Regions from separate parts of the Luteibacter sp. 9135 genome, predicted to be linked through region 3. Evidence: predicted binding sites of a transcription regulator. Region 3 holds the regulator's gene; each other region holds the start of a gene.
What was found. Region 3 encodes FliA, which starts transcription of late flagellar genes. Its sites were predicted from a motif close to TAAAGTTTNNCNNNCNNNGGCCGATAA; they were not measured.
Positions count from the first base shown of each region.

Region 1: the regulator FliA is predicted to act here: its motif matches at 1,952-1,978, upstream of FA89_RS09610 (HD-GYP domain-containing protein).
Region 2: the regulator FliA is predicted to act here: its motif matches at 2,043-2,069, upstream of FA89_RS15750 (GGDEF domain-containing protein).

Region 1 is NZ_JQNB01000001.1:2,216,136-2,222,564, forward strand. Features, by position in the region: gene hutU (urocanate hydratase) at 1-1,182, shown strand, start outside; gene msrA (peptide-methionine (S)-S-oxide reductase MsrA) at 1,183-1,857, opposite strand; gene FA89_RS09610 (HD-GYP domain-containing protein) at 2,083-3,330, shown strand; gene FA89_RS09615 (putative bifunctional diguanylate cyclase/phosphodiesterase) at 3,327-4,577, shown strand; gene coaE (dephospho-CoA kinase) at 4,593-5,225, opposite strand; gene FA89_RS09625 (prepilin peptidase) at 5,222-6,091, opposite strand; gene FA89_RS09630 (type II secretion system F family protein) at 6,172-6,429, opposite strand, start outside.
Region 2 is NZ_JQNB01000001.1:3,743,277-3,749,705, forward strand. Features, by position in the region: gene FA89_RS15735 (S9 family peptidase) at 1-488, opposite strand, end outside; gene FA89_RS15740 (GNAT family N-acetyltransferase) at 571-864, opposite strand; gene FA89_RS15745 (CorA family divalent cation transporter) at 968-1,945, shown strand; gene FA89_RS15750 (GGDEF domain-containing protein) at 2,208-3,275, shown strand; gene sodC (superoxide dismutase family protein) at 3,276-3,803, opposite strand; gene FA89_RS15760 (pseudouridine synthase) at 3,898-4,599, opposite strand; gene FA89_RS15765 (class I SAM-dependent methyltransferase) at 4,596-5,660, opposite strand; gene FA89_RS15770 (protein adenylyltransferase SelO) at 5,710-6,429, opposite strand, start outside.
Region 3 is NZ_JQNB01000001.1:50,564-56,992, reverse strand. Features, by position in the region: gene flhA (flagellar biosynthesis protein FlhA) at 1-1,035, shown strand, start outside; gene flhF (flagellar biosynthesis protein FlhF) at 1,063-2,445, shown strand; gene FA89_RS00220 (P-loop NTPase) at 2,515-3,390, shown strand; gene FA89_RS00215 (RNA polymerase sigma factor FliA) at 3,387-4,118, shown strand; gene cheY (chemotaxis response regulator CheY) at 4,175-4,576, shown strand; gene FA89_RS00205 (protein phosphatase CheZ) at 4,587-5,228, shown strand; gene FA89_RS00200 (chemotaxis protein CheA) at 5,236-6,429, shown strand, end outside.

The DNA.
Region 1 (6,429 bases), 2.2 Mb from region 3:
GGCTCACTGAAAGGTCGCTGGATACTCACCGCCGGCCTGGGCGGCATGGGTGGCGCGCAGCCGCTGGCCGCGTCCCTGGCCGGTGCGTCCTCACTCTCCATCGAATGCCAGCAGAGCCGCATCGATTTCCGCCTTAAGACACGCTACGTCGACGAACAGGCCACCGACCTGGACGATGCGCTGGCGCGGCTGGATCGCTACGCGAAAGAGGGGCGCGCCGTGTCGGTGGCCCTGCTGGGCAACGCCGCCGACGTGCTGCCCGAGATGGTTCGCCGTGGCGTGCGGCCGGATGCCGTGACCGACCAGACCAGTGCACACGATCCGGTCAACGGCTACCTGCCGTCCGGCTGGACGGTGGAACAATGGCTCGAGCGCCGACGCACGGACCCGGCCGGTACCGCCGCGGCTGCCAAGGCGTCCATGCGCGTGCACGTGGACGCCATGCTCGCCTTCCACCGGCAGGGCATACCGACCTTCGACTACGGCAACAACATCCGCCAGATGGCCAAGGACGAAGGGCTCGCCGACGCGTTCGCGTTCCCCGGGTTCGTGCCGGCGTTCGTGCGGCCGCTGTTCTGTCGCGGCATCGGCCCGTTCCGCTGGGTGGCCCTCTCCGGCGACCCGGAAGACATCTACAAGACCGATGCCAAGGTCAAGGAGCTGATCCCCGACGATCCGCACCTGCATCGCTGGCTGGACATGGCGCGCGAGCGGATCAGCTTCCAGGGGCTGCCGGCCCGCATTTGCTGGGTCGGCCTGGGCCAGCGGCATCGTCTGGCGCTGGCCTTCAACGAGATGGTCCGCAACGGCGAGCTGAAAGCGCCCGTGGTCATCGGACGCGATCATCTGGACTCCGGCTCGGTCGCCAGCCCCAACCGCGAGACCGAGGCCATGCGCGACGGCAGCGATGCGGTCAGCGACTGGCCGCTGCTCAACGCCATGCTGAACGTAGCCGGCGGCGCCACGTGGGTCAGCCTGCACCACGGCGGTGGCGTCGGCATGGGTTACAGCCAGCACAGCGGCGTGGTGATCGTGGCCGACGGCAGTGAAGCCGCCGACCGTCGGCTGGGCCGCGTGCTCTGGAACGACCCCGGCACCGGCGTGATGCGTCACGCGGACGCGGGCTATGCCGATGCCATCGACTGCGCCAGGGAGCAGGGCCTCAACCTGCCGATGCTGTAATCAGCGTCCGTTTGCCCACGAGGTCACGTACCGCTCCGGGTAGATCCGCTGCAGGGCCAGCACCTTGGGGCGGTCGTTGATCGCGATGTACATGGCATCCGGGTTCAGGCGCATGTAATCCTGGTGCTCGGCTTCGGCCAGGTAGAAGCCTTTCAGCGGGGTGACTTCCGTGACGATGCGGCTGGGGAACGCCTTGGCCGCGGTGAGCTGGGCGATGTAGGCATCGGCCAGCTTCTTCTGCTCCGGCGAGTTATAGAAAATGGCCGAGCGGTACTGCGTGCCGCTGTCGGGGCCCTGCCGGTTCAGCAGGGTCGGGTCCTGCGCCACCGAGAAGAACACCTGCAGCAGCTGGCCGTAGGTGACCTGGGTGGGGTCGTAGACCACCTTCACCGACTCGGCGTGGCCGGTATCGCCCTCGCTCACATCGTCGTAGTTGGCGTGCTGCGCGTCGCCGCCGGCATAGCCCGTGCGGACGCTCTTCACGCCCCGCACGTGCTGGAACACACCCTCCACGCCCCAGAAGCAGCCGCCGGCAAAAACGGCGGTGGCATCGCCCGAGGCCGGTGTGGCGTCCACGGCAGGCGCCGGCAGTCGTACACCTTCGTCACGTGCGGACGCGGCCGAGCAGGCGGTGAGGGCGACGAGCAGCGCGGGCAACAGGGAACGACGAAACATGGCTTTTCTCCCGGTCGGCATGACCTGATACACCAGACCGGTGTACCCGCGAAAACCTGACAGGATGTGAAGCACTTCTTCACGTTCATGTACCTACAGAATCGGCCAGACGCGCCGTTAAGCACCCGATGCGCGTGACACGGTAGAGTCCGCCGCTCATTTGGCGACGCACCCGGCAGGGATCTCACGCGCGTCGAGAATACCGCTTGAGAAAGGAGGGATAACGTGGCGTATGACCTGGTAGAACGACGTGTCTTCGTGACCGATCTGGAGATCGGCATGTACGTCAGTCGCCTGGACTGCGACTGGTCCGATACCCCCTTCCCGTTGCAGGGCCTGCCCATCACGTCTCGTGAGGACATCGAATCGCTCAGCCGATTCTGTAAATACGTGTTCGTGGATACGCAGCGCCAGGTCACCCCCGATCGTTCGCTGCGGCCGCCCAGCGTGGTCGTCAAGCGCCCCGCCGTGATCCATCGGCCGGCGGCGGTCAGCCTGCGCCTTGTCAGCCGCCACGCCTATGCCGACACCGCGTCGTTCGACGACGAGATGCCGCGCGCCAAGGCGGCGTTCGATACCGTGGCCGATTTCGCGGTGCAGATGGTGGACGACCTGCGCCAGGGGCGCGTCGTGGAGCCGCAGGCCGTCGAGGACGCCGTGCGGCCCATGGTGGAAAGCGTGCTGCGCAGCGGCGATGCCTTCTTCTGGATCGAGAGCCTGCGCCGCCGCGACGGCTATACCTACCAGCACGCGATCGGTTGCAGCACGCTGGCCGCCGCCTTCGGCCGGCACATGGGCTTCGAAGGCGACGCCATCGTCAGCCTGGCCGCGGGCGGCCTGCTGATGGACGTGGGCAAGTCGCAGCTGCCCGAGGAACTGCTGAGCCGTGACGGCCCCTTGAACGACGACGAGTGGGACATCGCCCGGCAACATGTCGGCGAGGGTGTCGCCATCCTGGATCACTCGGGCGTGGTCGACAACGAGGTGCGCGACATGGTGGCGACGCATCACGAGCGCTTCGACGGCACCGGCTATCCCGCGGGCCTGGCCGGCACCGAGATCCCGCTGGCCGGGCGCATGGCGGCGATCATCGACACCTACCACGCAATGTCCACGCCGCGGCCCTACCGGGCGGCGGTGTCGCAGCACGTCGCGCTGCGCGAACTGTATGCCGGCCGCGACCGCGAGTTCCAGGGCGAGCTGGTGGAGCAGTTCCAGGCCTGCCTGGGCGTGTATCCGACGGGCACCCTGGTGGAGCTCAACACCGGCGAGGTGGCGATCGTGATGGTGCAAAACCAGTCGCGACGGCTGCAGCCGCGGGTGGCCATCCTGACGCGGCCGGACAAGACCCACCTCGACGATTTCCTGATCGTGGACCTCATGCGCCAGGTGGAGATCGTCCGCCGGGAAATCATGCGCACCCTGCCGCCCCATTCCCACGGCATCGACCCGCGGGAATATTTCACGGCATGAGCGAACGGGCTCACATCCTGCCGGCGGTGCAGGCCATCCTCGACCGGGTATCGGTGGACTCGGGCCCGTGCGCGGTGCTGATCGTGCGCCTGCAGGGCATGCGCGAGGCGCAGCTGCGCTTCGGCTACGACTTCGGCAGCGAGGTCATGCTGGCGTCCCGCGAGCGCATCGTGGACGCGGTGCGCCACGTGGATACCGTGTTCGTCGCCGGCGACGACACCTTCGTGGTGGTGCTGCCGATGGTGCGCAACCGCACGCACGCGTTGCTGGCCGCCACGCGTATCGTGGCCGCGTTCGAGAAGGCGCTGCTGCGCGGCGAGCGTCCCTGGCACGGACGCGCGGTGGTCGGCGTGGCCATCCATCCGGACCATGGCGTCACCGCCGAATGGCTGTACCGCCGCGCCGAGCTGGCCCACGACGAAGCCTTGCGTGTCGGCGAAGCCTTCGCCATCTACAAACCGGACGTGACCCCCGTCGAGATCCTCTACGGCGAGCTGCGCGAGGACATCGAGGCCAACCGGCTGCAAGTCGCCTTCCAGCCGCTGCACGACCTGCGCACGGGCGAGATCAGCCGGGTGGAGTCGCTGGCGCGCTGGACCACGGCCGCCCAGGTGGTCGTGGGGCCGAACGATTTCATTCCGTTCGCCGAGCGCAGCGACCTCATCGTGCCGCTGACCCGATGGAGCCTCAACGCATCGCTACGCCATGCAGCCGCGTTGCATCGGGGCGGCTGTCCGATGGACGTGGCGATCAACCTGTCGCCGCGTGTGTTCGTCGAACAGGGCTTTGCCGAGCAGGTGCTGGGCGCCATCGAGATCTGGGGCGTGCCGCCACAGTCGGTGATCGTGGAGATCACCGAAACGGCCCTGCTCACCGACATGGACATGAGCGTGCGCGTGCTGCGCCGCCTGCGCGACTGCGGCCTGCGCGTGGCCATCGACGACTTCGGTACCGGCTATGCGTCGTTCGCCTACCTGCGCCATTTCCCCGCGACAGAACTTAAGATCGACCGCAGCTTCGTCGACGCCATGCGCGGCGACGGCCGCACCGAACTGCTGGTGCAGGCCATGATCGACGTGGCGCACCGCCTCGGCCTGGAAGCCATCGCCGAAGGCGTCGAAGACGAACTCACCCTGCGCCGCCTGGTCGAGATGGACTGCGACCTCGTGCAGGGCTACCACATCGGCCGCCCCATGCCCGCCGAAGCCTTCGTCCAGGAACGCCTCGCCGCCGCCGCGATGGTCTGACGCCCTCGCGACGGCCTACCGTGCCGTTGTAGGAGCCCGCCCTGCAGGCGACCCCAACGCGCGATATCGCCTATCCAGCGCCTCGACCTCCGCGTCCAGTGCCCCCTCATCCCCCTCATTGACCACCACATCGTCGGCGATCGCCAGGCGGTCCTCCCGCCGCGCCTGCGCCGCGATCATCTTCCGCGCCAGCGCCTCGTCGATGCCGTCGCGCCGGACCAGCCGCGCGATCCGTGTTGCTTCCGACGCATCCACGACCAGCACGCGATTCACCCAGTCGTAGTGCGCCCGGTTCTCCACCAGCAGCGGAATGGACAGGATGCAGTACGGCCCGGTGTCGGCGGCCGCAGCCGCCCGCAGCCTGGCACGGATGCGCGGGTGCAGGATGCCTTCCAGGCTCGTCCGGGCCGACGGGTCGTCAAACACCCGCTGGCGCATCGCCGCACGATCCAGCCGGCCGTCCCGATCGAGCGCGCCGGCACCGAAGACGCGTGCCACCTCGGCCAGCGCGGGCGAGCCCGGCTCCACCACGGCCCGTGCCGCCACGTCCGCGTCGTAGGCATGAATCCCGTGTGCCTCGAAGCGGCGCTCGACGGCGCTCTTGCCGGAGGCGATGCCACCGGTGAGTGCCACCACGAAGCCGCTCATCGCAGACCCGTGGCGCTCAGGTAGGCTCCGAGCAAGCGGTCGCCCAGCAGCAACCAGACCCAGCCGGCCGCCGCGATATAGGGGCCGAACGGGATCGGCACCTCGCGCCCATGGCGCCGCAGCAGGATCAGCGCACCGCCCACCAGGGCACCGATGAGGGACGACAGCATGACGATGGGCAGCAGGGACAACGGGCCCATCCAGGCGCCCAGCGCGGCCAGCAGCTTGAAGTCGCCGTGCCCCATGCCTTCCTTGCCGGTCAGCAGCTTGAACAGCCAGTAGACGCTCCACAGGCTGAGGTAGCCGAGCAGGGCGGCGAGGATGGCCGACGTGGGTGCGACAGGCAGCGGCTGCCAGGCCGGCACCAGGCACAGGGCCAGGCCGATCCACAGCAGCGGGTAATTCAGCTCATCCGGCAGCAACTGGGTGCGTGCGTCGATGCCGGACAAGGCGATGAGGAAATAGGTCAGCACCAGGCCGGCCGCCGCGCCGGGCGTGGGCCCGAACCGCCAGACCACCGCGGCGCTGGCCAGTCCGGCCAGCAGTTCGACCAGGGGATACTGGATGGAGATCGGCTCGCGGCAGTAACGGCAGCGCCCGCGCAACAGCAGCCAGCCCAGCAGCGGGATGTTGTCGCGCGCGGCCAGCGGATGCTTGCAGTGCGGGCAGTGCGACGACTCCACCACCACGCCGGGCGGCAGCGGCTCGTCCACCGTATCCAGTTCCAGCACCTCGCGCGCCTGCCGGCGCCACTCGGCCTGCATGCGCGCGGGCACGCGCAGGATCACCACATTGAGGAAACTGCCGACCAGCAGGCCGAAGACGCCGGCAAGGCCGATCCAGAGAGCGAGGGGCATGTCGGGCATGGAGGATCCGTGGTCAAGAAAAAACCCTCCGCCCGCGAGGGCGAAGGGTTCCTATTGTGCATGGCGCGGCGGTGGCGTGGTCAGACCGTGCCGGCGAGCTTGAAGATCGGCAGGTACAGGGAAATGACCATGCCGCCGACGAGGACGCCGAGGATCACCATGATGAACGGCTCGAGCAGGCTGCTGAGGGTGTCCACCGCGGTGTTCACCTCTTCCTCGTAGAACTCGGCCACCTTGAACAGCATGGAATCCAGTGAGCCGGACTCCTCGCCGATGGCGGTCATCTGCACCACCATGTTCGGGAACAGGTTGGTCTGGCGCATGGCCAGCTGCAGCTG
Region 2 (6,429 bases), 3.7 Mb from region 3:
TTGCCGTCCGGACGCCAGGTGAGGCTGTCCACATAGCCGGTGAGGTGGGTGAGCCGCTGTGGCGCGGCCTTGCGCGAGGTATCGACGACATAGATGTCGTTCTGCTTGCCCTCCCCCACGCCCGGGCCCTTGCCCGCGCAGTCGGAGAGGAAAGCCAGCCGACGCGAGTCGGCGGCCCAGGCCACGCCGACCTCGCTGCAACCCTTGGACGCGGTGATCCGGTGCGCGTGGTGGCCCTGGGCATCGGCGATCTCGATCACCGGCTTGCCGTCGGTCTTGACCGCCCAGGCCAGTTGCTTGCCATCGGGCGACAGCGCGACGGATTCGATGGTGCGGACCTTGCCCAGCGCGTCCAGGATGCTGGCGATCCGCGCATCGGTGGGCGACGCCGCCTTCTTGCCCGGCGCAGAGGCGGTATCGGCGGCGTCGGCGGAACCGGCATGGACGATGGCAAGGGCCAGAGCGGCGGCGATCCACTTCGTGCGCATGCGATTACCCGGTCTGTGAGTTAAACGTGAAAACTATCACGACACCCATCCACGGGGGTAGGCATGCCCCTACGTGACGCGCTCAACCTCGCAGCAGATGGGCGTACTCGGGATGACGTTTGAACCAGGTGTCGGCGTAAGAACAGGCGGGAACGATCTTCCAATGCCTGCCCTCGGCAAAGCGCACGGCGAACAGCGTCAACGCCGCCGCGATGCCGCGCCCGCCCACCGGCGAGGGAACGCCCGTATGGGTGATAGTCATGGCGTCGCCTTCCAGGCGGTATTCCACCTCGCAGGTGTGCCCGTCGACCACGGCGGTGAACACCTGGTTGGCGGCATCGTGGGTAATGGCCAGTGGCTGGGCGGTGTCGCTCATTGCATACTCCGGACGGAAAAAGGTGCCGACACTTTCGCACTCCGTGGATGGGCGTGGCGTTAAGGTCGCGCCCCACTGGCCAGGCCACAGGATCGACACGCGCGTGCTCATCATTCATGAACACGGCCGCAAGGCGGCCATCCACTGGACGACCGGCATGGACGTGCCCCGGGCGCCGCTGTGGATCGACCTGCTCGACCCCAGCGACGACGAACGCCGATGCGCCGGGGCGATCTCCGGACTGCGCGTGCCCGACCGCGGCGATGTGGATAACCTGGCCCTGTCCAGCCGCATCCGTACCGACGACGACGCCATGTACCTGTCCATCCCCTACTTCGCCGACGTGGATCACGCCGCGCGCGACGGTGGGGGACATCAGCCGTCGCCGCTCGGCATCGTGGTAACCGGTCGCCTGCTGATGACCCTGCGTTTCCACGATTCCCCCGCCTTCGACCTGGCCAGCCGCAGTTGCGACGAGCAGCGCTGGGAATCCAGCGGCGACGTGCTGGCCACGTTGATCGAAGCCATCGTGAACCTGGCGGCCAAGCGGATGGAAGACGTTTCGGCCGACCTGAAGAAACTCTCCGACCGCGTCTTCACCACCGAGCGGCTGGGCACCCCGGCCCTGCGCGACTGCATGCTGGAGGTGGGACGGCTGGAAGGCGAGCAGGCGCGCAATCGTTCCTCGATGCTGGGCGTGCAGCGCATCGTGTCGTTCGTGCGGGCCAAGCAGCCGGAATGGATGTCCGACCAGGTGGAAGTGCGGCTGCGCGTGGTCGACCACGACCTGCGCACGCTGGACGAATTCGACGACCAGCTGACCAACAAGCTGCAGTTCCTGCTGGACGCCAGCCTGGGTTTCATCAGCACCGACCAGAACCACGTGATGAAGGTGCTGACCGTGACCTCGGTGGCGACCATTCCGCCGGTGATCCTGGCCGGCGTGTGGGGCATGAATTTCAAGCACATGCCGGAACTGGACTGGACGTTCGGCTATCCCATGGCCATCGGGATCATCCTGCTCAGCATGCTGCTGCCCGTACTGTTCTTCAAATGGCGCGGGTGGCTCGAGGGCGACTGAGCCCGACACACCCCGCCCTTAACCCAGGCCGCCCTCCATGTGAAGACGTCAAGACGGACCCTCGTCACACTTTCACGCATCGGGCCTGTTTTTACCCTAAAGTTTGCGGCTTGGGTGCCGTTATCCCTCCCTGAGGATAAGCCCGGTATCAGCCGGTCGGACGACATGGGGCGCCGTCAGGCTGCCCGACTCGGGGGAGGATGTGCTCGGTGCCAGTCAGTAACCACCATCGCGGACACCACGTCGCGCCGCGGGATACCCCATGAGGACACCCTGGCACGCCCTCGCGGGCGGCTTTCCCGAGACGCGCCTGCTGGCTTCGGTGGCGGAGTTCACCCACCATCGCGACATCGACGCACTGGACCACAGCCTGGTGCTCTCCCTGGCCGAACTGGTGCCCGTCAACAGCGTGACGCTGTGCAAGCGCGGCGAAAGCCTGCAACAGCCGATCGAATCGATGGTGGTGTGCTCGCGGAAAACCGAAGGCGGTTTCGTCGTCGACGCCCTGGAGCCCCCGCGCGAGGGCGACCCTGTCGACAGCATCGTGTGCGCCATGGAAACGCTGGAAGTCGTCAGCGACATAACCGACACCGGCGACTGCCGCCTGGTGATTCCCATCCAGCGTGACTCCTCGGCCATCGGTGCGCTGATGCTGGAGGCGAACGATTCACTCGACGCCGTGCGCGTCATGATCGAAGGCTTCGCCCGTATCTACGGCAACTACATCGCCCTGCTCAACGAGAGCGAGCGCGACAAGCTCACCGGGTTATACAACCGCCGCAGCTTCGAACAGCGCCTGCGCCGCCTGCTCAAGCTCAGCCGCCAGCGAGCCAGGGCCGCGGTGGGTGGCGAGGACGAGCGTCGCGGCCGCGACGACGACAGCAAGATCTACCTCGCGATCCTGGACATCGACCATTTCAAGCGGATCAACGACACCTACGGCCATGTCTACGGTGACGAAGTCATCCTGATGCTGGCCCAGTTGATGCGCGCCAGCTTCCGCCAGAGCGACGTTCTGTTCCGCTTCGGCGGCGAGGAATTCGTGATGCTGATCGCCGCGGAAAACGAAAACGTGGCGCACTATGCGCTGGATCGTTTCCGCCAGTTCATCGCCGACCACGCGTTCCCGCAGGTCGGCCATGTCACCGTCAGCATCGGCTACGCGCGGATCACCGAGAACGACTACCCCGAGATCGTGCTCGACCGGGCAGACAAGGCGCTCTACTTCGCCAAGGAAAACGGCCGCAACGGCGTGCACGGCTACGAAAGCCTGGCCGAACGGGGCCAGCTGGCACCGCCGGCGGCGCTGGGCAGTATCGACCTGTTCTGACTAGGGCACCACACCGCAGGCGATACGCGCACCGCCACCGCCCAGCGCTTCCGGCTGGTCGGCGTAGTTGTCGCCGCCGGCGTGGATCATCAGGGCATGGCCCTTGAGCGTGGCCAGCGAGCTGAGGTGCGGCGCGGTGACCGGCGTGGTGTCGGTGCCATCGGCGCCCACGTCGATGCGCGGCAGGTCGCCCTCATGGCCCATGGCCTCCGGGCCCGCGTGCTTGCCGGTCTTCGCCGGATCGTAATGGCCGCCGGCGGCCAGCGCGGCGCCCTTCTTGCCATCCTTCTCGCCCGGATCGCAGCTCGGCTTCTCGTGCAGGTGGAATCCGTGCTGACCCGGCGGCAGGCCCTTCAGGTTCGGCGTGAATACCAGGCCCTTCGCGCTTTCGGTCACGGTCACCGTACCGACCGACGCACCGGCACCCTGCGCCGTGACGGCGGTCAGCGGCACGACGAGGCTTTTGTCCGCGGCATGCGCGGCGGCGCACGCGACCAGGCCGGCAACAACGATGGCGATCTTCTTCATGGCGCACTCCTTGGGTTCGGGACCCTCCAAGGGATAGTGCACCCGGCGTGGAGAGGGCGTCCACGCCGGCACCGCGTGACCCCTAGGCCGCCACTCATCCGCCGAACATCCGCACCCGGTCCTGGTCGTCGAGCGCGCGCCACTCGCCCACCGGCAGGTCGTCGAGCGACAAGCCACCGAGCGTGGTCCGTTCCAGGGCCGCGACATGGTTGCCCACCGCCGCGAACATGCGGCGCACCTGGTGGTAACGGCCTTCCGTGAGCGTCAGGCGGGCCCGCCGCGGGCCGAGCACGTCCAGCGTCGCCGGCAGCAGGGGGTCGGTCTCACCCTCCAGCATCAGGGTACCGGCCGCGAAGATCGCGGCTTCATCGCCACGCAGGTCCTCGGCCAGCGTGGCCTCGTAGACCTTCGCCAGCGAAGCCTTGGGCGAGATGATCCGGTGCAGCAACGGGCCGTCGTCGGTGAACAGCAGCAGCCCCGAGGTGTCGCGATCCAGTCGCCCCACCGTCGACAACACCGGGTTGCGCAGTGCGAAGCGCGGCGGCAGCAGGTCGTAGACCAGGCGTCCGACGTCCTTGCGCGAGCAGGTATAGCCGGTGGGCTTGTTGAGCATCAGCAGAAGGCCCTGCGGCGGATCCAGTGGCTGGCCCTCGAAACGGATCTGGCCGTGTTCCATCTTGTCGTCGGCGTACAGCACCTCGCCGTCGGCGTCGGTGACCGCGCCCTCACGGAACAGGGCGGCGACCTGCTTGCGACTGCCATAACCAAGATTCGCCAACAGGCGGACGAGTTTCATCGACGGGGCTCCTGTGCTTCGATGACTTTGAAGCCGTCGCTGTCGACGACCCTGTGGACGCGGGCAAACGCCGCGTCGAGTGCCGCCTCGTAAGCGAGGTGGCGATTGGCGACCATCCAGAACCGGCCGGTGGGCGCGAGGCCCCGCGCCGCGGCCGCGATGAACGCGCGGCCGAGTTCCGGCTGGTCCGCGCGTCCCTGGTGGAACGGCGGGTTGGACACGATCACGTCGTAACCGGGGGCGATGCCGTGGGTCACGTCGGCCCACTGCACGGACGTGGCGACGTCACGGCCCGCATGGCTCACGGCCGCGGCAAGGTTGGCGCTGGCCGGCGCAAGGGCCCGGCCTTCGGCTTCGTAGAGATCCGCGGCGACGATGCCCGGGCAGCGCTCGATGGCGGCGCACGCGAGATAGCCGAAGCCCGCACCCAGATCGGCCAGCCGCCCCCGCAGGTCCACCGGCAAGGCCGCGGCCAGCAGCGACGAGGCGGCGTCGACGCGGTCCCACGCGAACAGCCCGCGCCGGCTGAGGAAACGCCGGCCCTCGATGGCGGTGGGTGCGTCCAGCGCCAGCCACGCTTCGTGCAGCAACGGGTCGGGCGTGCTGCCGGGTCGGGTCCAGAACACCCGGCACTTGTGCTTCGACAGCTGGCCATCGAGGCCGGCCAGCGCCGTCAGATCGCCTTCGGCCGTCTTCGCGCCTTCGCTGTTGGGCACGGCGGCCACCACGATGCCGTCGCTGCCGGCGCACGCCAGCGCCTGGGCGAACAACGCGCGGGTTTCCTCGCGTTGCCGGGTGGGCAGCACCATGACGACGCGGAAACGCCCTGCGGGCGGTTCGGCCACGACCTCGAAGCCGGAGCGCGCCAGCGCGTCGGCGGCCGGCTTGAACGACTGCTGCACGACCCACCCGGGACGGCGGTGCTCACGCAGGGCAAAGCCGTCGCGGGCGCGCAGCATCAACAGGCGACCGTCGTCCGGCCAGCGCAACGCGCCCGTGGCGAACGGGACGAAAAGCGCCTCCAGGGCGGCTTCGGATGCGGTTCCGGCGGACAACGCCATGGACCTCGGCAGGGTGGACGACCGCCGATTCTAGCGCGAGCGGCCGCCCTCAGCTGCTGCAGGAGAGCATCGAGCAACCTACCCGGTCGCGGGCCCAGTCGGGACGACGGGCCGCAAAGTGCTCGCGCCCCGGCTGCTCGTCGTAGGGACGACGCAGCGTGTCGAGCAACGCGTGCACGCCGCTGTCGTCGCCTTGCTCCGCACGATCGATCGCCTCCTGGGCGAGGTAGTTGCGCAGCACGTAGCGCGGATTGCTTGCGTGCATCAGCGCCATGCGCTCGACCGGCGACGCGCCGTCGTCGCGCAGGCGGGCGGCATAGCGACGCAACCAAAGCAGCAGGGCCGGCTCGACGGCGGCGCAACGGGCGTCGTCGTAGAACGCCTCCGCCACCGTGTCGACGGACGGTGCTTCGAGGTCCAGCGCCGCCAGCGCGCGGTAGAAGATGGTCATGTCCATCTCACCTGCGGCCAGCAGGCCACGCAGGTCCGCGACCAGGCTGTCGTCATCCTCCCGCGCCTGCGCCAGACCGAGCTTGGCGCGCGAGAAGGCCGCATCGGTGGCCTCGAACACCTCCACATAGCGCGCCAGCCCGGCCTGCAAGGCGTCGGTGTCCGCGAACAGCGGCGCCAATGCCTGGGCCAGGCGTTGCAGGTTCCAGTACGCCACCTGCGGCTGCTGGCCGAACCGGTAGCGCCGATGCGCGCGGTCGGTGGTGTTGGGCGTCCAGTCCGGATCGAAGTTGTCCACCCACCCGTACGGGCCGTAGTC
Region 3 (6,429 bases):
CTGTCCTGGGAAGACGTCGCCCAGGTCGACACGATCGGCCTGGAAGTGGGCTATCGCCTCATTCCGCTGGTGGACAAGGCCCAGGGCGGCGAACTGATGGCGCGGATCAAGTCGGTGCGCCGCAAGCTGTCGCAGGAACTCGGCTTCCTGGTTCCGTCCGTGCACATTCGCGACAACCTCGATCTGGCCCCGCACGGCTACCGCATCTCGCTGATGGGTGTGCCGATGGGCGAGGCCGAGATCCACACCGAGCGCATGCTGGCGATCGATCCGGGCCGCGTGCACGGCACCATCAACGGCATCGCCACCCGCGACCCGGCGTTCGGCCTGGACGCGGTATGGATCGAGCCGGGCATGCGCGAACACGCGCAGACGCTGGGCTACACCGTGGTCGATCCGGCCACCGTTATCGCCACGCATCTGTCGCACATCTTGCAGAACCACGCCCACGAACTGATCGGCCACCAGGACGTGCAGCAGCTGCTCGACCGCCTGGCCCAGCAGACGCCCAAGCTGGTGGAAGACCTGGTGCCCAAGCGCCTGTCGCTGGGCGCGGTGGTCAAGGTGCTGCAGAACCTGCTGGCCGAGCGCGTGCCCATCCGCAACTTCCGCGGCATCGTGGAATCGCTGGCCGAGCATGCCGGCCAGAGCCAGGATCCCGGCGTACTTGCCGCAGCCGTGCGCGTCACCCTGGGCCGTCAGATCGTGCAGGAAATCGCCGGCCTGGGTTCCGAGGTTCCCGTCATTACTTTGGCGCCGGAACTGGAGCAGATCCTGCTGCAGTCCCTGCAGGGTGGTGGCCCCACCGGCGCCGCCGTGGAGCCGGGCCTGGCCGATCGCCTGCAGCAGAGCGTGGCCGATGCCGCGCGTCGGCAGGAAGCGGCGGGCGAACCGGCGGTATTGCTCGTTTCCCCGGCCTTGCGTCCATGGCTTTCACGCTTTACCCGTCATGTGGCCCAAAACCTGCATGTACTTGCCTACAACGAGGTCCCGGACAACCGGCGCGTCAAGCTGGTGACGGCCCTCGGCAGGTAAGACTTGGACGGACACAGGATCGAACGCATGAAAATCAAACGCTTCGTAGCTCCCGACATGCGCCAGGCCATGCGCCAGGTGCGCGACGAGCAGGGTCCGGACGCCGTGATCCTGTCGACGCGTCGCCTCGACGACGGCATCGAGATCATCGCCGCGCTGGACTACGACGAAGCGCTGGTGCGTGAAGCGGGCTTCGGTGGCGAAACGCCGGCGGCGCGCGAGACGGCACGCGAGGAAACCCCGGTGCGGGCGCGTCGCGAACACGACTTCGCCGCCCGCATCGACCAGGCCAAGGCGGCCACCGCCGCTGCCGTCGAGCGCGTCGTGCGCGGCGGTCCGGCACCGGTTTCCACGATGGCGCCGCAGGGCCTGCATCCGAATGCGCCGCAGCGCCAGTCCAGCGCTGCGCTGGCCGCCAGCGTCGCCGACGTGGTGCGCGCCGCCACCACCGGTCCGCACGCCGCGAACAACGACGCCGCCGTCAACGGCGTACGCGCCGAGATCAACAACCTGCGCGAGATGCTGGAAGTGCAGCTGTCGACGCTGGCCTGGAACCAGATGGACCGCGAGCAGCCGCTACGTGCCCGCGTGCTGCGCGAGATGACCCGCCTGGGCATCGACGGCGACGTGGCCCGTGCGCTGTGCGCCGAACTGCCGCCTGGCATGACGCCGGAACAGGCCCGTTACCTGCCGCTGGGCATCCTCTCGCGCAATATCCGCACCAGCGGGCGCAACGCCGACACAGCCGGTAGCGCGGTCACCGCGCTGGTCGGCACCACCGGCGTGGGCAAGACCACCACCATCGCCAAGCTGGCCGCCCGTGCGGTGCTGCGTCACGGCGCATCCAACGTCGCCCTGATCAGCGCCGACCAGTACCGCATCGGTGCCGGCGCGCAGCTGGAACATTACGGCCGCCTGCTGGGCGTGCGCGTCTACAACGCGCACGATGCGCAGAGCCTGCGCAACGTACTGCTGCAGCTGCGCGGCAAGCACACGGTGCTGATCGACACCGCCGGCCTGGCCGGCAACGACCCCAAGCTGCAGCAGCAGTTCGAAACGCTGCGGGCGATGACCGAGGTGCGCGTGTGCCTGGTGCTCGCGGCGAACGCGCAGGCGCAGGCGATCGACAACGCCGTGCGCGCCTACGCGCCGCTGTCCCCGCAGGCCGCGATCCTGACCAAGCTCGACGAGGCGCCGCTGATCGGTGGCGCCCTCTCGGCCGTCATCCGGCACGGCATGCCGCTGGACTACACCACCGACGGCCAGCGCGTGCCGGAAGACATCGCCTCGGCGGACGCGCGCAAGCTCGTCTGCCTCGCGGCCCAACTGGTCAGGCAGCGCAACGACGAACCGGACGACGCGATTCTCGCCGACCGTTTCGGCTTCGCCGCCACGCCCGCCCTCGCCTGACCCCGGAACTGAAGTAACGTGACTACGGCATCCGCATCCGCACACCCTTTCACGGCAGTGAATTCCTTCATGAGCACACACGTCGATTCCACCCAGGCCGCCGGACTCAACTGGCTTGCCGACCGTCGCCCCACCCGCAGCATCGCGATCGCGGGCGGCAAGGGCGGCGTGGGCAAGACCACGGTGGCGGTCAACCTGGGCATGGCGCTGTCCATGGGCGGGCGCGACGTGGTCCTGCTGGACGCGGACCTGGCCATGGCCAACATCGACGTGCTCCTCGGCCTGCAGCCCACGCGCCATCTGGGCCACATGCTCGAGGGCGAGTGCCGCATCGAGGACCTGATCCTCCATGCCAACCACGGGTTGAAGGTGATTCCCGCCACCTCGGGCGCGCGCCGCATGGCGCAGCTGCCGAACATCGAGCACGCCGCGGTGATCCGCGCATTCGACGAATACCCCGTGGCCCCGGAATACCTGATCGTCGACACCGCGGCCGGCATCTCCGACAGCGTGTCGATGTTCGCCGCCGCGTCGGATGAGGTGGTGGTGGTGGTTTGCGACGAGCCGGCCTCACTGACCGACGCCTACGCGCTGATCAAGGTGATGAGCCGCGAATTCGACGTCAACCGCTTCCGCATCGTGGCCAACATGGTCCGCCACGCCCAGGAAGGCCGCCAGCTGTTCGAGAAGCTGGCCCGCGTGACCAATCGTTTCCTGGACGTGTCCCTGGATTTCATGGGCATGGTGCCGCACGACGAGTACCTGCGACAGGCCATCCGCCGCCAGTCGGCCGTGGTCGACGCTTGGCCGAGCAGCCGTTCGGCCGTGGGATTCAAGAATCTTGCCCGGTCGGTCGATACATGGGGTGAACCCGAACCCCGGGTGCAGGGCCGCATCGGCTTTTTCGCCGAACGGAACCACATGGGGGGAGGGCTGCCACTGTGAGTGTTGCAAGCGAATACCTTGAAGTAACAAAGGTTTCGGCCGACCAGCTGGTCAGGACGCATGCACCGCTGGTGCGCCGGATCGCCTATCACCTGATGGGTCGCCTGCCGCCGAGCGTGGATGCGAACGACCTGATGCAGGCCGGGATGATCGGACTGCTGGAGGCCGCAAGGAATTACTCGCCGACTCGCGCGGCCAGCTTCGAGACCTATGCGGGAATCCGCATTCGTGGCGCCATGCTGGACGAACTGCGCAAGACGGACTGGACCCCGCGCTCCGTCCATCGGAAGCTGCGCGAGGTGGCGGAGGTGACGAGGCAGATCGAGAACGAGACGGGTGGCGACGCCGAAGACGCGGAAGTGATGAAGCGGCTGGGCATCGACGCCATGGAGTACAACCAGATCCTGGCCGACGCGGCGAGCGCGCGGTTGCTCAGCCTCACGGCGCCGGAAGGCGACGAAGGCGCGGCGATCGACGTGGCGGACCCGGACGCCGCGGGTCCGGAAGGCAACTTCGAGAAGAACGGACTGCGCGATGCGCTGGCCCATTCGATCGACGGCTTGCCGGAACGCGAAAAGCTGGTCATGTCCCTGTACTACGATGAAGAGCTCAACCTGAAGGAAATCGGTGCGGTGCTGGGTGTGAGCGAGTCGCGGGTGTGCCAGATCCATGGCCAGGCCCTGATTCGCCTCCGCGCACGCATGTCAGGTTGGAAAGACAAGCAGTGACGGCATCGCGTTGCCGTCGCCGGTAAAGAAAAAAGCGTACGAGGCGGAGAGCAGTTTTGGACAAGAACATGAAGATCCTCGTGGTGGACGACTTTTCCACCATGCGGCGCATCGTCAGGAACCTCCTGGTCGAGTTGGGTTTCACCAACACGCTCATCCAGGAGGCTGAAGACGGCAACGCGGCGCTCGCGCTGCTGCGCGCGCAGCCCATCGACCTGGTCGTCACCGACTGGAACATGCCCAACATGACGGGCATCGACCTGCTTCGCGCCATTCGCGCGGATGCAGCGTTGAAGTCCATGCCGGTGCTGATGGTCACCGCGGAAAACAACCGCGACCAGATCATCGCCGCCGCGCAGAGCGGTGTGAACGGTTACGTGGTCAAGCCCTTCACGGCGGTGACGCTGAAGGAAAAGCTCGACAAGATATTCGAACGACTTGCCGCGGCAGCGGGCTGAGGGAATGACGATGAACACGATGCTTTCCCCCGGCCAGGACGTGGCCCCCCAGTTGCGTGAACTGCTCGGCGCCGATGACTCGGCAGCGTTCGAGAAAGCCCTGGACGACCTGATCCGCAGCCGCGAGCAGCACCTGTTCCTGGCGCTGGGCCACCTGGCGCGCGACCTGCACGAATCCGCGCGTCGCCTGGCTTCCGACATCTCCACCGATGGCGTGCCGGGCAACATGAGCGACGCGCGCAAGCATCTGCGCGACGTTCTCGAAATGAGTTCCACGGCCGCCCATCGCACGCTGGACTTCAGCGAGAAGCTGCGTCCCCAGGCGCAGGCCCTGGCCAAGCAGGCCGATGAGATCCTGGTGCTGGATCACGCCGATCCGGCGTTCGGTGCCAACGCCACGGCACTGGCCGTGCGTGTCGGCGACTTCGCGCAAAGCTGCGACATCGGGCTGGGCGAGATGGTCGAGGCACAGTCATGGCAGGATCTTTCCGGTCAGCGCGTGGCCCAGGTCGAGGCCTTCATGGCCAAGGTCGAATCCTCGCTCGTCGAGCTGGTCCGTCTCACCGGTTCGCTCGCGGGCGGCAATGCGCCGGCTGCCGAGAAGGTCAGCCAGGACGAAGTGGACCGGCTCCTCAGCGAATTCGGTTTCTGAGTACCCTATGAGCGTGGAGCTGGACAACGAGCTGCTCAATGTCTTCCTGATCGAAGCGCGCGAACTGCTCGAGAGCCTGGGCGAACAGCTCGTGGATCTCGAAGCCTCCCCGCACGACGTGGAGCTGCTTAACGCGGTGTTCCGTGCCTTCCATACGGTGAAAGGCGGGGCGGGCTTCCTTGGCCTCAATGCGATGGTCGAGCTGTGTCATCGCGGCGAGGATCTGCTCAACGAGGCCCGCAACGGGGTGATCGTGCTGCACGCCGCCTATATGGACGCGCTGCTCGAATCGCTCGACCTGCTCAACGACATGATGCGTGCCGCCGACGGCGGCGTGCCGATCGAGCCCGCGCCGCGTTCGCTGCTCGATCGCCTGCTGATCCCCGGTCGCGCCGTGTCCGCGCCGCCGGTGGCGCTTGCCGTGCCGATCTCGGCGGCCGCGTCGACGCCGACGGCCCCCGCCGCACAAAAGACCTACGACCCGATCGAGGACGAATTCGAGGCAATGCTCGATGCCGCCCGTACCGATCGCGCACCGGCGGCACCGTCGGGCACGATCAACGACGACGAATTCGAAGCCCTGCTCGACTCGCTCTACGGCACCGGTGCGCCCGGCGCCGAGGGTGCGTCCGCTCCGCCGCCGCCCGCCCCGGTCGTCGCCGTGGCACCGGCGCCCGTGGCGAACAACGACGCCATCAGCGACGACGAATTCGAGGCGCTGCTGGATTCCCTGCACGGTGCGGCCGCCCCGGGGGCGATCGTGCCGCCGGCGGCTCCCGTCGCCGTTGCGGTACCGGTCGCTGCGGCGCCCGCTGCACCGTCGCCCGTCGCGTCGGCCCCGGCCCCGGCCGCCAGCGCGGAGAAGCGCGCTTCTTCCACCGCCGACACCACCGTGCGTGTGGACACCCACCGGCTGGACAGCCTGGTCGACGCGGCCGGCGAACTGGTGCTGGTGCGCAACCGCCTCACCAGCCTGGCGCCGCGCGGTGGCAACGATCCGATGGAACGCGCCATCGGCGAGCTGGAGCGCGTCGCCGAAGACCTGCAGAACGCCGTGCTGCGCATGCGCATGCAGCCGGTCGGCAAGCTGTTTTCCCGTTTCCCGCGCATCGTTCGCGACCTTGCCCGCCAGCTCGGCAAGGAAATCGAGCTGGTCACGGAGGGCGAGGACACCGACATCGACCGCACCGTGGTCGAGGCC